DNA from 2 places in the Chryseobacterium sp. POL2 genome. Region 1 is predicted to be linked to the other one. Evidence: riboswitches for the same ligand, from Rfam matches in the RefSeq annotation. Region 1 holds a riboswitch; the other holds the start of a gene.

Region 1 (11,079 bases):
TTCCATCGGGGCTAGAGATTGGTCATCACATACAAAAAGATTAATTTCTAGGAAGGAAAACCTCCGCCAACATACAACGCGCACTTCCGCCACCGTTAGTTTCTATCGTTTCTAAATCCGAATAGATAATTTCACAATATTGTTCAATTTGTGCGATCTGATGTTTATCTAGAGAGCGATAAGCCGATTGACTCATCACAAGGAATTTGTCACCATGATCATTCTGAACCTGAAGCATATTTCCTGCAAACTGCTGAAGTTGTTCTTCCGAGATTTCTACGATTTCTTTTTGGCTAGATTTAATCACTTCAATCACTTTTTCTCTTTCCAGTTCATTATCAATAGAATCAAGGCAAATCACCACAAATCTATCCGCGACACACATCATCACATTGGTATGATAAATCGGAAGCCTGATTCCATCCACCGTTTGGTAAGAATGAAAAACAATTGGCGTATAGCCATACTCTGCACAGAAATCACGGAATAGTTTTTCGTCCAACCTCAACGACACAGAGCCATAAGCAATTTTATGATCATGATCGAAAATCATACTTCCTGTACCTTCCAAGAATTTTTCATCTTTTTCAGCGTTGCTTCTATCATCGATTTTAGTGATATTAAAACCTTTATATTTAATTGCGTTTAAAACATCCTCACGGCGTTCTGCACGTCTGTTGGGCGCAAACATCGGATAAAGTACAACTGTCCCATCCGCAGCAAAGCTCACCCAATTGTTTGGAAAAATCGAATCTGGCGTATGCGGATCCAACGTATCTTTTATTGTTATAACATTAACACCTTTACTTCTAAGTTTTTCAACAAAAACATGGAATTCCTCCAAAGCTTTATCCTGAACTTCCAAGCCTTTTTGTTCTACTTGAAAATAATTATTCTCTGCCGTTTGGGCATTGTAACCGAAGGCAATCGGCTCAATCATCAAAACAGTATTGGTTGTTTGCATAATGTGAAATATGTTTAGGTCACAAAAATAGCAAAGTTCGGCAGAAAAACCACCGAACTTGTCATTTTATCATTATGAATTTAGAATCTTTAAAAAGCTTGCTCAAAATCGGCAATAATATCATCAATATGTTCAATTCCTACACTCACACGGATTTGTCCAGGCGTAATTCCGGCAGCTTTTTGTTCGGCATCGCTCAATTGTTCATGCGTCGTCGATGAAGGATTGATTACCAAAGTTTTAGCATCGCCAACATTTGCCAGATGACTCGCTAGCTTTAAAGAATTAATAAATTCTACAGCCGCTTCTTTTCCGCCTTTAATTTCAAAATTAAGAACGCCTCCGAAACCGCGTTTCAAATATTTTTCGGCATTTTCTTTATCGGTAAAACTTTCTAAACCAGGATAAATCACTTTCTCAACTTTCGGATGTTGTTCTAGAAATTCTGCTAATTTTTGAGCATTTTCAACCGTTCTTTCCAAACGAAGCGATAAAGTTTCTAGCCCCAACAACAATTGATGCGAATTAAAAGGTGAAATCGTTGGACCAAAATCACGCAGACCTTCTACCCTAGCTTTGATGATAAAAGCAATATTTCCAAAATCCGAATTTTTCCCAAAAACATCAGTAAACACCAAATCATGATAACCGGGCGACGGCTGAGACAATAAAGGAAATTTCCCATTTGTCCAATCAAATTTTCCAGAATCTACGATGATGCCGCCCACACTTGTACCATGACCGCCAATCCATTTTGTGGCAGATTCTACAATGATGCTTGCGCCGTGCTCGAATGGATTAAATAAATAACCTCCTGCACCAAAGGTATTATCGATAATTAACGGAATCTGATGCTTTTCTGCAACTTTTGCAATCGCTTCAAAATCAGCAATATTCAAAGTGGGATTGCCTATCGTTTCCACATACAAAGCTTTGGTATTGTCATCAATTAAAGCTTCAAAATCTTCTGGATTATCGTCTTTTGCAAAGCGTGCTTCAATTCCTAATTTTGCAAAACTCACTTTGAACTGATTATGACTTCCACCATACAAATAAGGCGAAGTCACGAAGTTATCACCATGTTGCAAAATATTTGTAATGGCTATGAATTGTGCGGCATGTCCAGAAGAAACCGCCAAAGCGCCGACGCCTCCATATAAAGCTGCGATACGTTTTTCGAAAACATCCGTTGTAGGATTCATCAATCGGGTGTAGATGTTTCCAAAGGCTTTCAATCCAAAAAGATCGGCAGCATGTTGTGCGTCATTAAAAGTGTAAGAAGTAGTTTGGTACAATGGCACTGCACGACTGTTAGTGTCTTTATCTACGCTTTGTCCGGCATGTACTTGTAAGGTCTCGAATTTGTAATGGTTCATCTTTTATAAATTTAAAATTATTAAACATTAAAAACTTATCCAAGATGTTGGGCATTTGCCGGAAAAATAAAAACTCTTCCGACAAGCCGAAAGAGTTTTGAATATTTTTAATAATATATTTCAAATAATCTCTGACTTATCTTTCCTCATTCCTGAGGTTGAATGTGGCACCTTACCTAAGCAGGTTGCCAAGACTTCAACGGGTCAAATCCCTCCATCTTTCTGGATAAGCGTAATTCTATATTTTGAACTACAAGAGCAAAAGTATTAACTAAATTTTAAATATGCAAGACTATTTTTTATTCTCTCACCAAAGGCATAGTAGAACATCTTAGCAATCCGCCCATTTTAGAAATTTCACGATAGGGGATTTCTTCCACGCTTATTCCCCAAACATCGCGAAGATGATTGTTCAATCTTGTAAAGGCTTTGTCGGAAACCACCACTTCTGGCGAGATGGAAAAAATATTAGGATACATCTCGAACATTTCTTCATCATTAACTTCAAAACAATTTTCTTTACCGAAAATATCAAGAATCAAATGATAGTCGCTTTCGTCAACAAATCCATTTTTATAAATTATACATTTGTCTTTTCCAACAGGGTTAAACGTACAATCCAAATGCAGAATTCCTTTGTAAGGTTCGGTATCATTTTTCTTTAGTTCAAAATCGAGAATACGTTTTTTAGGGAAATATTCTTTTAAAATTTCTATGGCATAACCATTGGTTCTAGCGGTTTTAAAATTCCTATAATCCTGTGAGTAACAAGTTCCTACAAAAACAAAATCGTCCCAAACGATAACGTCGCCACCTTCAATATGCGCAGTTTCTGGAAGGTTGATAATATTTCTCCAAGGGACTTGCTCAAAAATTTTGCGATAAGCCTCCTGCTCGTCCGCTCTGTCTTCGATAATATTAGAAATAATCATTTTATCATCGATAACAAAAGCGACATCGCGTGCAAAAACCTGATTGTAATCTTCGATAACTTCTGGACGATAGACTTTAACCTTATGTTTTAGAAGAACTTGCTCGAAGGCATTCATCTCGGCTACGATGTCGGTTTCTGTAGGATAAATATTATTTTGAATAGAAAAATAAGACTTTGCGTCGTAACTTTCCTCTAGTTTTGGTGGATTTCCTAAAGAGTTGGGTTGTCCCAAAACTACAGATTTCAGTTGTCCTGTTTCGTTTTTAATATTTAGCTTCATAAAATTCTCGTCTAAGGCAAATATACAGATTGCAAAGTATCTCCTATGGCGCGGGCATGAGGAATATCATCTGCGTGAAGATGATTTAAAATATAAAATTTTTGAAATACTAAACAATTTCAAAGTATTTATCCAAAGTTTTTGGAATAGATGGAAAAAACACTTCGTGCAAAAAAAATATCATTTGGTGCAAAAACAAACAAATTCTGATTGCATAGACGTAACTTTGCAAGAATTTTTTGAAAAGCAATGAAATCTCAAGGATATATTTTAGCCATTATTTCAGCCATTTCGTATGGTTTGATTCCGATTTTTATACTTCCGATGAAACAGATTAACTTCTCTATGGACGTTACGTTGTTTTATAGATTTTTATTTTCAGCAATTATGGTGAGCCTGTATCTACTATATAAAAAGGTAAATTTTAAAATCAACAAATGGGAATGTGGGATTCTAATGATTTTGGGATTGTTTTATGCCCTATCATCAGAATTTTTGTTTCTGGGATATGATTATTTATCTGCTGGAATTGCCTCGACAGTTCTTTTCGTTTATCCCGTTATCGTCGCGTCGATTATGTTTTTATTTTACCATGAAAAACTTTCCAAAATGGGCATTGTTTCATTATTATTGGCTTTTTCTGGCGTTATAATTTTGTGTTTGAAAGGTGATAAATTTGAAATAAATTATCTAGGGCTCGGAATTGTATTGCTGAGTGCGTTGTTTTATGGCCTTTATATCATCATCGTGAACAAAGCAAAAATCAATGTTTCTGGGATAAAATTGTCTTTCTACTCGATGTTATTCACGTCTATTTATTTTTTAATAAAATCTTTGATTTCAAAAGAAAATCTAAGCATTCCTAGTTTTTCTATTGTTTTAAATTTCGTCAGTTTTGCATTTGTAACCACATTAATATCTAGTGTAACTTTGGTTTTAGCCATCCAGAAAATCGGTTCTACGCCCACTGCAATTATGGGCGCTTTGGAACCAGTTGTTGCCGTTGCCGTGAGTGTTTATTTCTTTAATGAAGCTTTCACACGCAATTTATTAATCGGAATTGTTTTAATACTAAGCGGCGTTTCGCTCAATATGTTATCTTCCCGAAAAGAAGTTTAAAGATAAAATTAAAACATAAAAAAACTCCCAAAATAGGGAGTTTTATATTTAAGATAAATTTGATTATCTGTTTGTCATGTCAACATAGTCTCTAAGACCGGCACCTTGGTAGACTTGTCTTGGACGACCAATTGGATCACCTTTCAATCTCATTTCTTTCCATTGAGAAATCCATCCTGGAAGTCTTCCTAATGCAAACATTACTGTAAACATTTCTGTTGGAATGCCTAATGCTCTGTAGATAATTCCTGAGTAGAAGTCAACGTTTGGATACAATTTTTTAGATACGAAGTAATCATCTTCCAATGCTACTTTTTCTAGTTGCATTGCGATATCTAAAGCTTTATCGTGGATTCCTAATTTGTTAAGGATATCGTCTGCTGCTTTTTTGATAATCTTAGCACGTGGATCGAAGTTTTTGTAAACTCTGTGTCCGAAGCCCATTAGTCTGAAGCTGTCTTCTTTGCTCTTCGCTTTTTCCACCCACTTATTAACGTCACCACCGTCTTGTTCTATCATTTCTAGCATTTCAATAACTGCTTGGTTAGCACCACCGTGAAGTGGTCCCCAAAGTGCAGAAACTCCAGCAGAGATAGATGCGAAAAGCCCTGTGTGTGCAGAACCCACCATTCTTACTGTAGAAGTAGAACAGTTTTGCTCATGGTCAGCGTGAAGGATTAACAATTTATCTAAAGCATCTACTACAACTGGATCCATTACAAATTCTTCGTTTGGTAATCTGAATGCCATTCTGTAGAAGTTCTCAACATAGCTTAAGCTATTATCACCGTGATTGATTGGTAAACCTTGCGTTTTTCTGTAAGTCCATGCACAAAGATGAGAGAATTTTGCTAACATTAATTCTGCTGCGTGATCCATTTCTTCTTTTGAATTAACATTAACCGCTTTAGGATTAAAAGCTGTCAAGGAAGAAGTCAAAGTAGACAAAACGCCCATAGGATGAGCAGAACGAGGGAAAACGTCAAGAATTTTTTTCATTTCGTCTGCTACGAAATTATAATTTTTGATGTTTTTATCAAAAGAAGTAAACTGATCTTGCGTTGGTAATTCACCATGAAGTAACAAATACATTACTTCTGTAAAGTTTGATTTTTCAGCAATTTGCTCGATAGGATAACCTCTGTAGAACAATTCTCCTTTATCACCATCTAGGTAAGTAATATCACTGATTGTTGCACCAGTATTTTTGTAACCTAAATCCAAAGTGATAAGACCCGTTTGGTCTCTTAATTTAGAAATGTCTATCCCTCTATCTCCAATAGTGCTGTCAACGATAGGATATTCATAGGAATTACCATCGTAATTCAATATAACTTTATTATCTGACATTATAAAATAATTTTGGTATAAATATACATAAAAAAGAGCAAACAGCGAAAGTTCGCTCTTTTTAAAATTTTGTTAAAACTTACTTATCTTTTAATTTTAAAAGCATCCAAACCTGGGAAAACGGCTGTTTCACCCAATGCTTCTTCAATTCTTATCAATTGGTTGTATTTTGCCATTCTATCAGAACGAGATGCAGACCCAGTTTTGATTTGTCCACAGTTCATCGCAACAGCAAGGTCAGCAATGGTTGCATCTTCTGTCTCGCCCGATCTGTGAGACATTACAGATGTGTACTTATTATTTTGAGCCATTTGAACTGCAGCCATCGTTTCGGAAAGAGAACCAATTTGATTAACTTTTACCAAAATAGAATTGGCAACTTCTTCTTTAATACCTCTAGACAACCTTTCAACATTTGTTACAAACAAGTCATCACCAACCAATTGTACGCTGTCACCGATTTTGTCTGTTAGCATTTTCCAACCTTCCCAGTCATCTTCATGCATACCATCTTCGATGGAGATAATTGGATATTTAGCTGCTAATTCTGCCAAATAGTTAACTTGCTCGCTTCTACTGAACTGTGCAGAATCTGGCGTTTGGAATTTTCTATAATCGTAAATACCATCTTTATAAAATTCTGACGCCGCACAATCCAAAGCAATCATCACATCATCACCTGGCTTGTAACCAGCCTTTTCAATTGCCTGTAATAAAGTGTCTAGAGCATCCTCTGTCCCTTTAAATGTTGGCGCAAATCCTCCTTCGTCCCCAACAGCTGTTGATAAGCCTCTAGAATGTAAAATAGATTTTAAATTGTGGAAAATTTCAGTTCCTTTTCTCAAAGCGTGAGAGAAAGAGTCTGCCTTCACAGGCATTACCATAAACTCTTGAAATGCAATTGGCGCATCTGAGTGAGATCCTCCGTTGATAACATTCATCATCGGTACAGGAAGCGTATTGGCATTAACACCACCCACATACTTATAAAGTGGCATTCTCAACTCGTTAGCGGCAGCCTTTGCAGCGGCCAAAGAAACACCAAGAATAGCATTAGCACCAAGATTCCCCTTGTTGTTGGACCCATCAAGGTCAATCATAATTTGGTCTAACAAATTTTGCTCAAAAACTGGCAAACCAATTAATTCTGGAGCAATAACTTCTTTTACATTTTCTACAGCTTTAAGGACGCCTTTTCCAAGATAATCGCTCCCACCGTCTCTTAATTCAACTGCTTCATGCTCACCAGTCGATGCTCCAGAAGGCACTGCCGCACGTCCCATTGCACCATTTTCTGTGAATACGTCAACTTCTACTGTTGGATTACCTCTAGAGTCTAGAATTTGTCTAGCATCGATAAAAGAAATGTAACTCATTTTCTAAATTTAATTTGATTTAATATTCATTTTTAAAGCTTTACAAAATTAGTCAATTGAATTGATATTTTATGAAAACATGATTAATATTTGATAGAATTCTTTAAAGTCTTTAATTGAAATTTTAAAATAAAATAATTTGTATGCATTAGTAGTTTTTAAATTTATAAAAAGAAAACAAGATCATATTTTATCCGTTTTAAATCCCAAAAAAGAATAAGATTAACAAGAAAGCGCTTTTATTAAAAATATTGTTAGTATAATTTGCATACAGAATAAAAAAAGGAATATATTTATAATATGATTATACAAAATATTGTATTTTGCAAATAGAACTATTGTACAAAAATTAAAAAGAGATGACTTTTGAAAATATCATTCTAGAAAAGAAAGAAAAAATCGCCTACATAACAATTAACAGACCCCAAAGTCTTAATGCTCTTAATGCGCCATTGTTAATAGAACTCAACAAAGCTTTAGAGAATGTCGAGAAGGACAAATCTATAAAAGTGATTATCTTAACCGGTTCTGGCGAAAAATCTTTTGTAGCGGGAGCAGATATTAAAGAATTTACAGACTTGGACGTTTCGCAAGCAGAAGCACTTTCTAGAGATAATCAAAAACTAATATTTGATAAAATTGAAAATCTAAACAAACCAGTAATTGCTGCGGTTAATGGTTTTGCTCTTGGTGGCGGGTTAGAACTGGCAATGGCTTGTCACATAAGATACGCATCAGAAAATGCAAAACTTGGACTTCCAGAAGTTACCTTAGGATTGATTCCTGGTTATGGTGGCACACAAAGACTTCCAAAATTGGTAGGAAAAGGTCTTGCCAATGAGATGATTTTCTCTGCGAAGATGATTACAGCACAACGTGCCAAAGAAATCGGCTTAGTTAATGAGGTTTTCCCAATTGAAGAACTTCTTACTAAAACAACCGAGTTAGCAGAAACAATTTCAAAAAACTCACCTTTAGCCATAGAAAAGGCTATCGAGGCTGTCAACTTTTCTAATGATTCACAAGCTGGTTTTGAAAAAGAAATTAAAAACTTTGGAGAATTGTTTGGCCTCGAGGACAAAAAAGAAGGCGTAAATGCATTTTTAGAAAAGAGAAAACCAAATTTCTAAAACAACATGAACTTTAATAAGTTTGACATTGCCTATCTAAAAATGGCGCTAGAATGGGCCAATCTTTCGTATTGCAGACGAAAACAAGTGGGCGCCCTAATCGTTAAAGACAGAATGATTATATCAGACGGCTACAATGGGACGCCGTCTGGTTTTGAAAATAATTGTGAGGACGACATGGGAAAAACACATTGGTATGTATTGCACGCAGAAGCCAATGCCATTCTGAAAATGTCCTCCAGCACACAATCTGCAAAAGGCGCAACACTGTACCTTACAATGTCGCCATGCAAAGAATGCAGCAAGTTGATTTTACAATCTGGCATTAGTAAAGTCGTCTATATCAATGATTATTCCGACAATTCTGGACTGGATTTTTTAACAAGCGCAGGAATAGAAATTTTAAAAATAAGTGAAGAAAAATTATATGAGTTAAAATAAAAACACAAATAAAACACACAAATAATGAATTGGTCTGAAAAAATAAACGACTTTTCGAATTATCTAAAATTTGAAAAGAACTTCTCCGACAATACGCTCGAAGCTTATGTACGGGATATTAAAAAATTACAAGAATATGCCCAAACAGAACTCGAAGGCATCTCGCCTTTAGATATTAGCTTTGATCATTTACAAGAATTTATATACCAACTTTCCAAAAAGAAAATTAGCGAAAGATCGCAAGCAAGATGGATTTCTTCCATAAAAGCTTTTTTTAAATATCTTGTAGAAGACGAAATACGAAATGACAATCCCGCGACACTGTTGACAGGTCCAAAACTTGGCTTGTATCTTCCTGACACGCTAAGTTTTGAAGATATTGAAAAAATTATAAACTCTATTGACACCAGCAACGATCTTGGACAACGCAACAGATGCATTCTGGAAGTTTTGTATGCCTGTGGACTTCGCGTTTCGGAACTTATAGATTTAAAGATTTCTAATCTTAACCTCAAAGAACATTATCTCAAAGTTCAAGGAAAGGGAAACAAAATCAGACTTGTTCCATTAGCCGAATACACCGCCACAATCCTGAGGGACTACATCAAAGATGTCCGCGCCAAAGGTAAAATAAACAAAAAATTTGAAGATGTCATTTTCCTTAATTCTCGTGGTTCTAGCATGTCACGCGTTATTGTATTTTTAATTATTAAAGAATTAACCGATCGTGCAGGCGTTAACAAAAACATCTCGCCGCATACATTTCGCCATTCTTTTGCGACGCACTTGTTACAAAACGGTGCAGATTTGCGCTATATCCAGGAAATGCTAGGGCATAGTAGCATTACAACAACCCAAATATACACCAGACTGGAAACTGAAGAATTAAGAGATGTCATTCTTAATTATCATCCAAGAAATCAAACTTTATAATATGAATCAATTAAAATATTGTCCAAAATGTGGCAACCAATCCTTACTTTGGGATGGCGAAAAAAAATGGAGTTGCGGACAATGCGATTATACATTATACCACAATTGCGCTGGAGCCGTGGCGGTTGTCATCCGCTGTGGTGATGAGATTTTTTTAACCAAACGAAATCAAAATCCTAGTATCGGAAAGTTGGATCTCAGCGGAGGATTTGTCGATCCCAAAGAATCCGCAGAAGAAACTTGTCGCCGCGAATTGAAAGAAGAGCTAAACCTTGACATCGATACTAAAAAATTAAAATACCTAACAAGCGCTCCCAATGTCTATCATTACAAAGATATCGACTATAATACTTTGGATTTATTTTATGAATATGAAGTTGATGAAAAGTTCGTTCCGGAGCTAGAGAAAAAAGAAGTTTCTGATTTTATTTGGATTAAAAAAGAAGTTATTAATCTCGAAGACATCGCTTTTGAATCTCAAAAAAACTTTTTTAAAACTTATTAAATATATTCCATAAAAAATCCCTCACGAGCTAAACGTGAGGGATTTTATTTTAAGATAAGAATTAAAATTAGATCTGAGGTCCGCTAGCGATTAATGCTTTAGCCTCGTCATTATTAGCATATTGTTCAAAATACTTGATATAACGAGATGCCAAATCTTTAGCTTTAGCTTCCCATTCTGCTTTATCGGCATAAGTATCTCTTGGGTCCAGAATACCTTCTGACACATTAGGAAGCGCCGTTGGGAATTCAAGATTCATTACAGGAACTGTATCAGTAGTTGCTTTATCGATAGAACCATCAATAATAGCATCGATAATAGCTCTTGTATCTTTTAAAGAAATTCTCTTACCTGTACCATTCCATCCTGTATTAACTAAATAAGCTTTGGCACCATGTTCTTTCATTTTTCCAATTAATGTATGAGAATACATTGTTGGGTGAAGCGACAAGAAAGCCTCACCAAATGCTGGAGAGAATGATGGTGTTGGTTCTGTAATGCCTCTTTCTGTACCAGCCAATTTTGACGTATATCCACAAAGGAAATGGTATTGCGCCTGGTCATCGGTTAAGATAGAAACTGGAGGCAACACACCGAATGCATCTGCAGAAAGATAAATAATCTTCTTAGCGTGTCCAGCTTTAGAAGGTAAAACAATTTTGTTAATATGA
Region 2 (11,079 bases), 330 kb from region 1:
ACCCACCGAAATTCTGGCGCAACAACATTTTAATTCGATTCAAGATTTATTAAAAAACACAGATATTAAGGTCAAACTTTTGACGGGTTCTACAAAAACATCTGAACGGAAAATCATTCATGAACAACTTTTGTCGGGGGAACTATCTATACTTATTGGGACGCATGCTGTATTGGAAGATGTTGTTCAGTTCAAAAATTTAGGCTTGGTAATTATTGATGAACAACATCGTTTTGGCGTTGCACAACGTGCCAAACTTTGGGCAAAAAACAAAATCCCGCCTCATATTTTGGTAATGACCGCCACGCCCATTCCGAGAACATTAGCGATGAGTTTCTACTCTGACCTTGATGTTTCTGTAATCGACGAAATGCCTGTTGGTAGAAAACCTATTGTTACAGCACATCGCCGTGAGAAAGACCGCGCTTATGTGTACAATTTTTGTCATGAAGAATTACAAAAAGGCCGACAAATCTATTTCGTTTATCCATTAATTGAAGAGTCCGAAACTTTAGATTACAAGAATCTTCAAGATGGTTTTGATCATATTTTACAACATTTCAAAAGTTACAATATTGCGATGCTTCATGGTAAAATGAAACCTGATGAAAAAGATCAAGCCATGCAATATTTTGCTTCAGGAAATGCACAAGTTATGGTGGCAACAACGGTTATTGAAGTTGGCGTAAATGTCCCAAATGCTTCTGTGATGGTCATCGAAAGTGCTGAACGATTTGGATTGTCACAACTTCATCAGCTGCGCGGGCGCGTTGGTCGTGGTGCAGAACAGAGCTATTGCATTCTTATGACTTCTGATAAATTATCTAACGAAAGTCGAAAACGCATTAAAACCATGACCGAAACCAACGATGGCTTCAAAATTTCTGAAGTGGATATGGAGCTTCGTGGTCCTGGCGATATTTTGGGCACACAACAAAGTGGCGTTGTCGATTTCAAAAAGCTGAACCTCATGACCGATTCGGAGATTATAAAAAGCGCAAAACTGGCTGTTGAACATCTGTTGCAAAAAGATGCACTGCTTGTACATCCGAAGCATTTGTCCATGAAGAATTTTTACATCAAACAATATAAAGGCAAAAATAAGTGGGGCAAGATTTCCTAAAGATTTGGAAGATTGGCATTTATAACATAGTTTTGTAACTCAATTATCAGGAACCTCCGCAGAGGTAGCAACCTGCAACGACAAGCAAGGTGCTAAAGCGATAAGCCAATTTTTGGAAAAAATGTTGTTATCAATCTTCTGCTGTGGTCTTACTAAACATCAATACATGACGACAGAAAACAAATCTCGCGAAAGCTTCATTAGCCTTATTCCTTTTTTAGTTTTTGTATTTAGCTTTTTAGGCGCTGGAATATATTTGGGTGATTTTTATGCCTTGCCGTCTCCTATTGCTATGGCCGTGGGTATTATCTCCGCATTTTTGATAATCCGTCTTCCCTTTAGAACTAAAATGAATGAATTCTTAAAAGGTTGTGGTGATAAGAATGTGCTGACCATGTGTATTATTTATCTTTTGGCAGGCGCTTTTTCAGCAGTAGCAAAAGCTTCTGGAAGTGTTGATGCAATTGTTAATTTGGGTTTGGACTATATTCCTATTAATTACATTGCGTTGGGGATTTTTATTTTAGCATCTTTTCTATCATTAGCCTCCGGAACGTCGGTAGGTTGTATTGTTGCCCTTGGGCCCATCGCTATTGAACTGGCTACAAAAAGTGGTATTGACATCAACCTTATGGCTGCGGCTTTGTTGACTGGAGCGATGTTTGGGGACAATCTTTCCGTAATTTCGGATACGACTATTGCGGCGTCTCAGTCTTTGGGAAGCAAAATGTCGGATAAATTCCGAACCAACTTGTGGATTGCCGCGCCAGCATTTTTAATAACAATTGTCCTTCTATTTTTAAATAATTCGGATGTGCCACCACTACAGCATCACACCGAACACAACAGTCATTTTTATCTTTTGATTCCTTATATTCTGGTTATTGGATTGGCATTTCTAGGCATGAATGTTTTTTTCGTATTGCTCATCGGGATTGTCGTTTCTGGAATTATCGGTTGGTACAGCGCGGGAATGGACCTCATCACATTTTCGAAAACCAGTTATGAAGGTTTTACCTCGATGACAGAAATTTTCCTACTGTCGTTACTAACGGGAGGACTTGCAGGCATTATTGAATATGCTGGTGGCATTCGTTTTTTATTAAATAAAATCCTGAAAAGCATTCAATCAAAATTCTCGGCAATGTTTGGCATGGGCATTTTGGTAAGTCTGGTGGACGCTTGTATTGCCAACAACACCATTGCGATTTTAATTACAGGAAAAGTTGCAAAACCTGTTTCTGAACATTATCAAATAGAGCCCCGAAAAATGGCTTCTGTATTGGACATTTTTGCCTGTATCATCCAAGGCATTATTCCTTACGGCGCACAGGTTTTAATATTAATGAGTTTCAGCAAAGAGAATATTGATTATCTATCGCTCGTTGGACATTCTTATTATATTTGGTTATTGCTGATTTGTGTATTTGTATTTATTTTCTTTAACCGAAATCAAATATCAAATTCCATTAAATAATCATCCATCACATAATTGTTCCCAATGTCGAACACGGCTTCGTCATAGACTTTAAAACCTTGGGATTCGTAGAATTGTCTTGCTGAATTGTTTTTGTTAACCGTGAGTATAATTTTAGAATCCAGATTTTCTTTCGTTTTTTCTTTAACCAGATTAAGTCCAATTTTTCCAGCACCTTTTCCTTTGGCTTCCGGAACGAGATAAATGCGGTGAAGTTTTGTAATGTCGGACTCAACATGATGCTCAAAACCGACAAAACCTAGTGGCGTCTCCTTTTCAAAAATTAAAAAATAATGATAATTCGGATTCTGAAAATGCGACATAATCTCGTGTTCAGAGTACATTTTATCCAACATATATTCTAACTGATCTTTAGACAAAATCTCAGCGTAAGCATCTTCCCATGAGCGTCTCGCCAAATCCTGAATTATAGAAATATCGAACTGACTCGCCTTTTTCGTTGTTATCATAATTTAAAAAATAAAAAAAGGGCCGAAGCCCTAGATATTGTTTTAGATGGTTTGCATTTCTGCTTTTATCTTGTCTTGCAATCCTTCCGAAGCGATTGTTAAAGGCAATCTCAAATAGTTTTTGACAATTCCTTTTTCTGCTAAAACAGTTTTAATACCGCAAGGATTTCCTTCTGCGAAAATCAATCTTGTGATGTTAACCAATTTGTTATGAATGTCGTAAGCTTCTTTCACTTTTCCATCGAAAGCCAATTGTACCATCGTTGAAAATTCTTTTGGATAAGCTTGTCCGATTACAGAAATTACGCCGTTACCGCCCGCTAAAGTCACTGGCAGTGTAAACTCGTCATCACCAGAAACCAGGTTAAATCCTGCTGGTTTCTTTCTAATGATATCAAAATATTGTAGAATATTAGGTGCCGCTTCTTTTATCATGATTAGATTTGGGAATTCGGTTGCCAATCTCAAAGTTGTATCAGCTTCGATATTTTGTCCAGTTCTTGACGGAACATTATAAATAATAATATTTTTCCCTGTAGAAGCAATCATTTTATAATGTTGGTAAAGCCCTTCTTGATTTGGTTTGTTATAATAAGGCGATACAGAAAGTACAGCATCAAAAGCCGACAAGTCTGTTTCTTCAATTTGCTTTTTAACTTCCATCGTATTATTACCACCGATTCCTAATACCAATGGTACACGTGCATTGTTCACCTTTATAATATGCTCAATAACCTGTTTCTTCTCGTCCTCGGAAAGTGTTGCCGCTTCTGCTGTTGTCCCCAAAACCACGAGATAGTTAGTCCCATTATCGATATTGTAGTCAACCAACTTGGTTAACGCATCAAAATCTATCGATAAATCTTCATTAAATGGCGTTACCAATGCAACACCTACACCTTTTAAATTGCTCATATTATTAAAAAATTACTGATAGGTAAAGTTATGATTTTTGTTTTATTTTAAAGTGAATTTCTTTTATCAAATTTTCAAAAAATAAGATGCGTTCAATCGTTTGTTTATAATTAAATATTAGAGCGAAAAAATACACAGCAAAATGTATTACTTACTAAAAAGATAAGAAATCTGCTTTAAGAAAAATCCTTAGATTTGTTGTCTAAAACTTTCACCTTACATGAAACGCTTACACATCTTGGCGCTAGCATTTTCACTAATGCTACTTAACGCCTGCTCGCCACGTCAAAACATCAGCAATATTGACCCTCAAAAAAATATTGTGATTGATGTGAAACTTGTTGAAGACCCGAATTTTAATCAAGTAATTGCGCCTTACAAAAGCGAACTTGAAAAGCAAATGAACATTAAAATCTCTCATACTTCTGTTGAGCTAAACAAAACGGGTGACAATAGTAACCTGGGAAATCTCCTAGCCGATTTCACCTACGATGGTGCCGCAGAATGGGGGAAGAAAAACAACATTTCACAAATCGATGGTGGCGTCATCAACATCGGAGGTATCCGTACAATTATTCCACAAGGTGACATTACAGTCAAACAAATTTATGAAGTCATGCCTTTCGAAAACGAAATCGTAATTGTCAAAATAAAAGGCAGCGATCTGGAAGATATGTTCAAATATTATTTGGAAAACAAAACCAACAATCCTGTTTCGCACATTACAATTCTGACAAGTGGTAATCAAATAAAAACGGGGTTAATATCGGGACAACCGATTGATAAAGACAAAATCTATAACATCGCAACCTCGGACTATTTGGCAATGGGTGGCGATCGTATGTATTTTTTCAATAAAGGTCAAATGATCGGGACAGGCATCAAAATGCGGGATCTTTTCATTCAAAAATTTAAAGAAAATAAAGAAGTGAAAGTTCCAACAGACATACGTTTGGATTTAAAATAGAAAATTATGAAAAGAAAAGAATTTTTAAAATATCTAGGCGCAGGAACTTTAGGACTTAGTTTGACACCAAGTTTGACGCTTGCTAATACGCTAACTTCACCGACATCTTCGAAAGATCTTAAGTTAACCATTTTACACACCAACGATCAACACAGCCGTATCGAACCATTTGATGCTTCTTACTCCAAAAACCCCAACCAAGGAGGTTTTGCAAGAAGAGCAAGTCTTATCCAACAAATCAGAAATCAGGAAAACAATGTTTTGCTTTTGGACTCTGGTGACATCTTTCAGGGTACGCCTTATTTCAACTTTTTCGGTGGCGAATTAGAATTCCGATTGATGAGTATGATGCAATATGACGCCTCAACAATGGGAAATCACGATTTCGATAATGGACTAGAAGGTTTTCTAAAAGTTTTACCCAATGCGAAATTTCCATTTATTTGCTCCAATTATAATTTTAAAAATACTATTTTAGACGGCAAAACAGAAACTTATAAAATTTTTAATAAAAACGGAATAAAAGTCGGAATTTTCGGGCTGGGTGTAGAACTTCAGGGGCTTGTAGGAAAAGCGAATTATAAGGAAACGGAATATCTGCATCCTATAGAAACCGCCCAAGAATACAGTCGTATTTTGAGACAAGAAAAACAATGTGATTTGGTAATTTGTTTATCGCACCTTGGTTACGATTACGAAAAAGAAGCAGAGAAAATGTCCGATAAAATCTTAGCCAGCAAAACATCTGGAATCGATATTATTTTGGGAGGCCACACCCACACTTTTTTACCAGAACCTCAAATTTTTGTTAATAAAGACGGGAAAAACGTCTTGGTGAATCAAGTTGGTTGGGCTGGACTTTTGTTGGGAAGAATCGATTTTTATTTTAATAAAGATAAGTCTGTGAAAAATATTTCTTGGAGAAATCAAGTTATAGATGAAAGCATAATTGCCTAATATGAAAAAAGCTTTATTATTATCTTCATTGCTTAGTTTAGGAGCATTGACCGCACAAAACACTTCAAAATGGAGTGATTTGTTTTCCTATAATAACGTATTGGCCATTCGTGATGATGGACAAAAACTAATAGCTGCAACAGAAAACGGAATTTTTTATTATAATCCTACCTCAGGCGAAATTAAAAAATTATCAAAAGCCAATGGCTTACACGAAGTTAAAATAACAGCTTTTGATTACAATCCGGAAACACAAATCGGACTTGTAGGTTACAAATCTGGTGCAATGGACGTTATTACGCCAGAAGGTGTGTTCCTTATCGTTGACATTCCAATTGCAATGGGGTATTTAGGAGATAAAAAAATTAATCACATTTCTATTTCTGGGAATAAGGCGGTTATCTCGGCAGGATATGGCGTTTCTATTTTTAATCTTGAAAAAAGAGAATTTGGTGAAAGTGCATTTTTTAATATTGGAGGAAATTACAATGCAGCTCTCGAAGCTGGCATTATCGATGAAAAAGTTGTAGTCGCCACACAGAATGGACTTTTAACCCACGCAATTGATACCACTTTCCCGGTATATTCAACTTGGACAACGCAAAGTGCTGGTAGTTTTACAAACATCGCTACAAAAGATATCATTGCGTATTCTAATGCAAACCAAGTGAGGTATGGAGATAATATAACATCAACCACCGCTTTGCCACAAAATTTTAGCAATGTAAAAGATGTTGTGATAACGGCACAAAATATAATTGTTGCTGATGGCAGCCGATTATATATTTTTAATAAAAGCTCTGGTGCATTACAAAAAAACATCGACTTTTCTGAAGAACTTAATTCTGGTTATGCGCTTAACAATCAGTTTTTTTCTGCAACAAAATTAAATGGGCTCCTTAATGAAAGCCAATCTAGTTTTAAACCAGATGGACCGTATAATAACTTCTCCTATAAATTAAGTATTATAGATAATAAAATATGGGTCTCTACTGGAAGCCGCGATAACTACGATACACCAATATACAAAAACCTAGGTTATTATTATTTTAACGGTCAAACTTGGAGTTATCCAGAGTATTTCATTTCAAATCCAATACAATTTAATGTGTTTGATGTAATATCAGACCCGGTTGACCCTAGCATTGTATTTTTCACAAATTACTCTTCTACAAATGGACAAAAAGGTATTTACAAAATGAAAAACGATCAATTTGTAAAAATTTACAAATCAACAGAAGGCCCTAATTTTTATAATAGACCAACAGGTCTTGCAATAGATGAAAACAATAATATTTTTGTAAGCGTAAGCTTATTAAATAATACGAATGCCAATGTTGGTTATTATTTATACAATCGAAGTACAGACGATTTTATAACAATTCCCTTAATTAATGCAAATCGTGCTCAAAAGCACCTTTTAAAGGACAACACCATGTACATTCCCGCTCCTAGAGCCGACAATAGTGGTTTAATTATGTATGATTATGGTAACAATCCTTCTTCATCAACTAATCCACTTAAGTATCTTACAAAAGATAATAATCTACCATCAAGTGATGCAATTAGTGTTGCTTTAGATAAAAATGACAATTTGTGGATTGGAGGACACAAAGGTCTTAGAATTCTATCCAACCCCAAAGCAGCTTTTAATGAAGACAAACCACAGACCGAACCTATAATAATTGAAGAAAACGGACTAGGAGAAGAACTCTTCCGTGACTCAGAAATATTGCAGATTGCGGTCGATTCTGGAAATCAAAAATGGATTTCTATTGCAGGCGGTGGCGTTTTCTATCTTAGTCCAAATGGAGAGCAGACTTACCAACATTTTACAAAATCTAATTCGCCACTACCAAATGACACCGTGACAGATGTCCAAATTGACAGCAAAACAGGTAAAGTCTATTTCGCAACAGCTGATGGCATTATGGTATATCAAGGCGATGTTGCGGATGTTACAGAAAACTTTGGCGACGTTTTGGTTTATCCCAATCCTGTCGTATATGCACAGCACAAAGGCAATGTGTATATAAAAGGTTTGGCAGCCAAAACCAACATCCGAATAACAGATGCTGCTGGCAATGTTGTGCATTCTGCAGTTGCCCGTGGTGGTTATTACGAATGGAATCTTAACAATGCAAAAGGCGCTCGCGTTGCCTCTGGAATTTATTTCGTGTTGATGACCAACGAAGATGGTACTGATACAAAAACTGCAAAAATTGCCGTAGTTAATTAATGAACTCTTACAAAGCCTTTCTTCTTTCCTACATCAGATATGGAGATAATGATGCTATATTGCATTGTTATACAGAAGAAAGTGCTTATTTAACTTTTTATGTAAAAGGTATATATTCCGGAAAAAACAAAAAGAAAGCTTATCTATTTCCATTAAATGAAATTGCATTAATCACTTCAAAAAGCAAATTCAATTCGGAGTTGTTAAGTGTATCTAGTATAGAATCGGTCAACAAAAATGATTTGTACCAAGACATAAAGGCCAATGCTATTATCTTCTATATTGCGGATCTTTTAAATCAAATTTTAAAACACGAAAACCAAGCCAACACAAAACTGTACCAAGCTATTTCTGAATTTTTACATGAAGTGGAATGCGCCAATATGGAAGCGCATTTGGTTTTGATGCTTAAAATAATTAAAATCCAAGGTTGGGCACCTTTGGAAAACGACGCGCCATATCTCAATCCAGAAACGGGAACTTTTGTCCATTCCGAAGTTCATTATTTATTTGATAAAGAAAATTCTGCAATCTGGAAAGCCTACTTGTCCAAGGAAAAGCCTTATGATTTAACTTTAAAAAGAGAACAACGCAGAAAATTCTTAGATAGTCTTTTGTTGTATTATCATTTTCATTTTGTGGATTTCAGAACCCCAAAATCATTAGAAATCATCCAGGATATTTTCTAATGATGGTAGACATCATCATACATTACACCCGCCTCAATCGCTACATTTAATTTATTTTGATCTGGCACCAAAGGGCAACTATAATCATAAGCATTGTATGCGCAATAAGGTTGATAAGCTTTATTAAAATCAATCATCATAGTATCGCCATCAACTTTTTCTAAATCAAGGTAACGCCCGCCACCATAGGTTTTATCCTCGTTCGTCAAATCTCTAAATGGTAAAAAAACGAGATTTGCATATTGGGGATTATTTTGCAAAGCATCGTTGGTATAAAGTGTCAATTCCAGGTTTTTCCCATTCAATTTAAAATAAGCTTTAGCATATTCTGTAAATGATTTTGATTTCCCAGAAGAGGTTGGCATAATCATTTTTTTTTCGGAAGTAGCTTTCTCTAATCTGGCTTCAACATAGTATTTTTTGTTAATTGGAAAAAATGGATGACGTTTAAATTTTTCAAAATTCTCGCCTCGCAGTGGGGTTTCGTCTAGCGTTTTATATTCTCGGTTTAGTTCGTTTTGAAAATCAATAACACTTTGTTTCCATGATTTAGAAGATTGTGCATTAAGATTAATGACATTTAGAAAAATAAAAAAAAATAGAATTTGTTTCATTTAAGCAATAATTACGTTATAGACATCGGATTTGTTACGTTTTATATTCGGCACAAAAAAACCTCCAGATTCGGCAATGACTTCTCTCAAGCTAAAACTTTTACAAGAATCTGATAGGCCTGTAAAATATAAAGTAAAATAAAAAGTCTTACCCGGCGGCACATCTGTCCACTGCGGGTAAAGACTAATATTTTCACAATGGATAAGAAAACTTACATCATTGGGACTTGCATCATCATAAAGATAAGTGGATTCCCAAATTCTTATTTTTTCTTCAAAAAAACCAATCGATTGATAGCGGCAATGTAGAATTACCATTTTGTCCAGTTGTTCTAGCTCTTTTGTAGCCTCCATCAGGGACGTTTCTATAATCGGTTTGGTTTTTATCGTTTCCATTTTTAATAATTTAATTCCAAAGCTTTTTTGCTGGCAGCTCTTATTTTCTCAGTTAGGTCTTTGTCCGTCGCTAAGCTCGTTCCGTAACTAGGAATCATTTCTACGATTTTGTCTTTCCATTTTCCTGTCATATTTTCTGGGAAACATTTTTCCAAGACACTCAACATGGCATGAACCGATGTACTTGCTCCAGGAGAAGCGCCCAAAAGCGAGGCTATAGTTCCGTTTTTGTTGACAACAACCTCTGTCCCGAACTCTAATTTCCCACCGTGTTTTGCATCTTTTTTAATGATTTGTACACGCTGACCAGCTATTTTAAGATCCCAATCTTCTTCTTTAGCATCTTTGATAAAATCTCTCAAATGGGCAATTCTCTGAGATTTTGTCATTGCAACTTGCTGAATCAAATATCTTGTTAAAGGTAAATTGTGCCACCATGCGCCGAACAAGGATCTTATGTTTTTAAAGTTAATACTTTCTGGCAAATCTAGGTAACTTCCTTCCTTTAAAAATTTTGTTGAAAATCCCGCGAACGGACCAAACAACAAAGCTTCTTCCCCATCGATAATTCTAAGATCCAAATGCGGCACAGACATCGGCGGTGCATCAACTGTAGCTTGTGTATACGCTTTCACTTTGTGCTGAGCAATTAACTCTGGATTTTTCGAAACCAACCATTGTCCACTTACTGGGAAGCCTCCATAACCAGCACTTTCATTAATATCAGAACTATCTAAAAGTGGCAAAGCATAACCTCCTGCACCTATGAAAACAAATCGTGCATCAACTTCTTGTTTATGGAGATTCTTACGATCTTTCACGGTAAGGCGCCATTCGCCGTCATCTTGCAAGCTAATATCCTTAACTTCATGAAACGTGAAAACTTCCACACTGCTATCTTCTTGTAAATGATGAATTAGTTTTTTTGTTAAAGCGCCATAATTAACATCTGTCCCCATATCCATTTTGGTGGCTGCTAACTTGTCACTAGGGTTACGTTTTCTCATGATTAAAGGTATCCATTTCTGAAGATTTTCGTGATTGTCAGAAAATTCCATTCCTTCAAAAAGATGAGATTTTGTCATCGCAGCGTGTCGTTTTCGAAGAAAATCAACATCGTGTTCGCCCATTACAAAGCTCATGTGCGGACAAGAATTTATAAAATCTTTAGGCTTGCTGATTAACTTATTTTCAATTAAATAAGACCAAAACTGTTTAGAAACTTCAAATTG

The links. A riboswitch is a leader RNA that binds a small molecule or an ion and turns the genes downstream of it on or off. The one in region 1 is predicted to bind S-adenosylmethionine.
Region 2: it holds a riboswitch for S-adenosylmethionine, as region 1 does, so the genes downstream of both, G6R40_RS12800 (Na+/H+ antiporter NhaC family protein) here and G6R40_RS11255 (O-acetylhomoserine aminocarboxypropyltransferase/cysteine synthase family protein) in region 1, are expected to answer to the same signal.

What each region holds. Positions count from the first base shown of each region.
Region 1 covers NZ_CP049298.1:2,415,565-2,426,643, reverse strand. Annotated here, with positions in the region: gene ctlX (citrulline utilization hydrolase CtlX) at 41-964, opposite strand; gene G6R40_RS11255 (O-acetylhomoserine aminocarboxypropyltransferase/cysteine synthase family protein) at 1,054-2,340, opposite strand; SAM riboswitch class I at 2,474-2,573, opposite strand; gene G6R40_RS11250 (dimethylarginine dimethylaminohydrolase family protein) at 2,640-3,554, opposite strand; gene G6R40_RS11245 (DMT family transporter) at 3,804-4,673, shown strand; gene G6R40_RS11240 (citrate synthase) at 4,737-6,023, opposite strand; gene eno (phosphopyruvate hydratase) at 6,107-7,399, opposite strand; gene G6R40_RS11230 (enoyl-CoA hydratase-related protein) at 7,759-8,529, shown strand; gene G6R40_RS11225 (deoxycytidylate deaminase) at 8,536-8,970, shown strand; gene xerD (site-specific tyrosine recombinase XerD) at 8,995-9,903, shown strand; gene G6R40_RS11215 (NUDIX domain-containing protein) at 9,905-10,408, shown strand; gene pckA (phosphoenolpyruvate carboxykinase (ATP)) at 10,476-11,079, opposite strand, start outside.
Region 2 covers NZ_CP049298.1:2,745,933-2,757,011, reverse strand. Annotated here, with positions in the region: gene recG (ATP-dependent DNA helicase RecG) at 1-1,123, shown strand, start outside; SAM-I-IV-variant riboswitch at 1,162-1,255, shown strand; gene G6R40_RS12800 (Na+/H+ antiporter NhaC family protein) at 1,290-2,600, shown strand; gene G6R40_RS12795 (GNAT family N-acetyltransferase) at 2,576-3,070, opposite strand; gene dapA (4-hydroxy-tetrahydrodipicolinate synthase) at 3,113-3,985, opposite strand; gene G6R40_RS12785 (5'-nucleotidase C-terminal domain-containing protein) at 4,206-4,952, shown strand; gene G6R40_RS12780 (bifunctional metallophosphatase/5'-nucleotidase) at 4,959-5,909, shown strand; gene G6R40_RS12775 (T9SS type A sorting domain-containing protein) at 5,911-8,148, shown strand; gene recO (DNA repair protein RecO) at 8,148-8,837, shown strand; gene G6R40_RS12765 (DUF1684 domain-containing protein) at 8,834-9,451, opposite strand; gene G6R40_RS12760 (hypothetical protein) at 9,452-9,847, opposite strand; gene mqo (malate dehydrogenase (quinone)) at 9,850-11,079, opposite strand, start outside.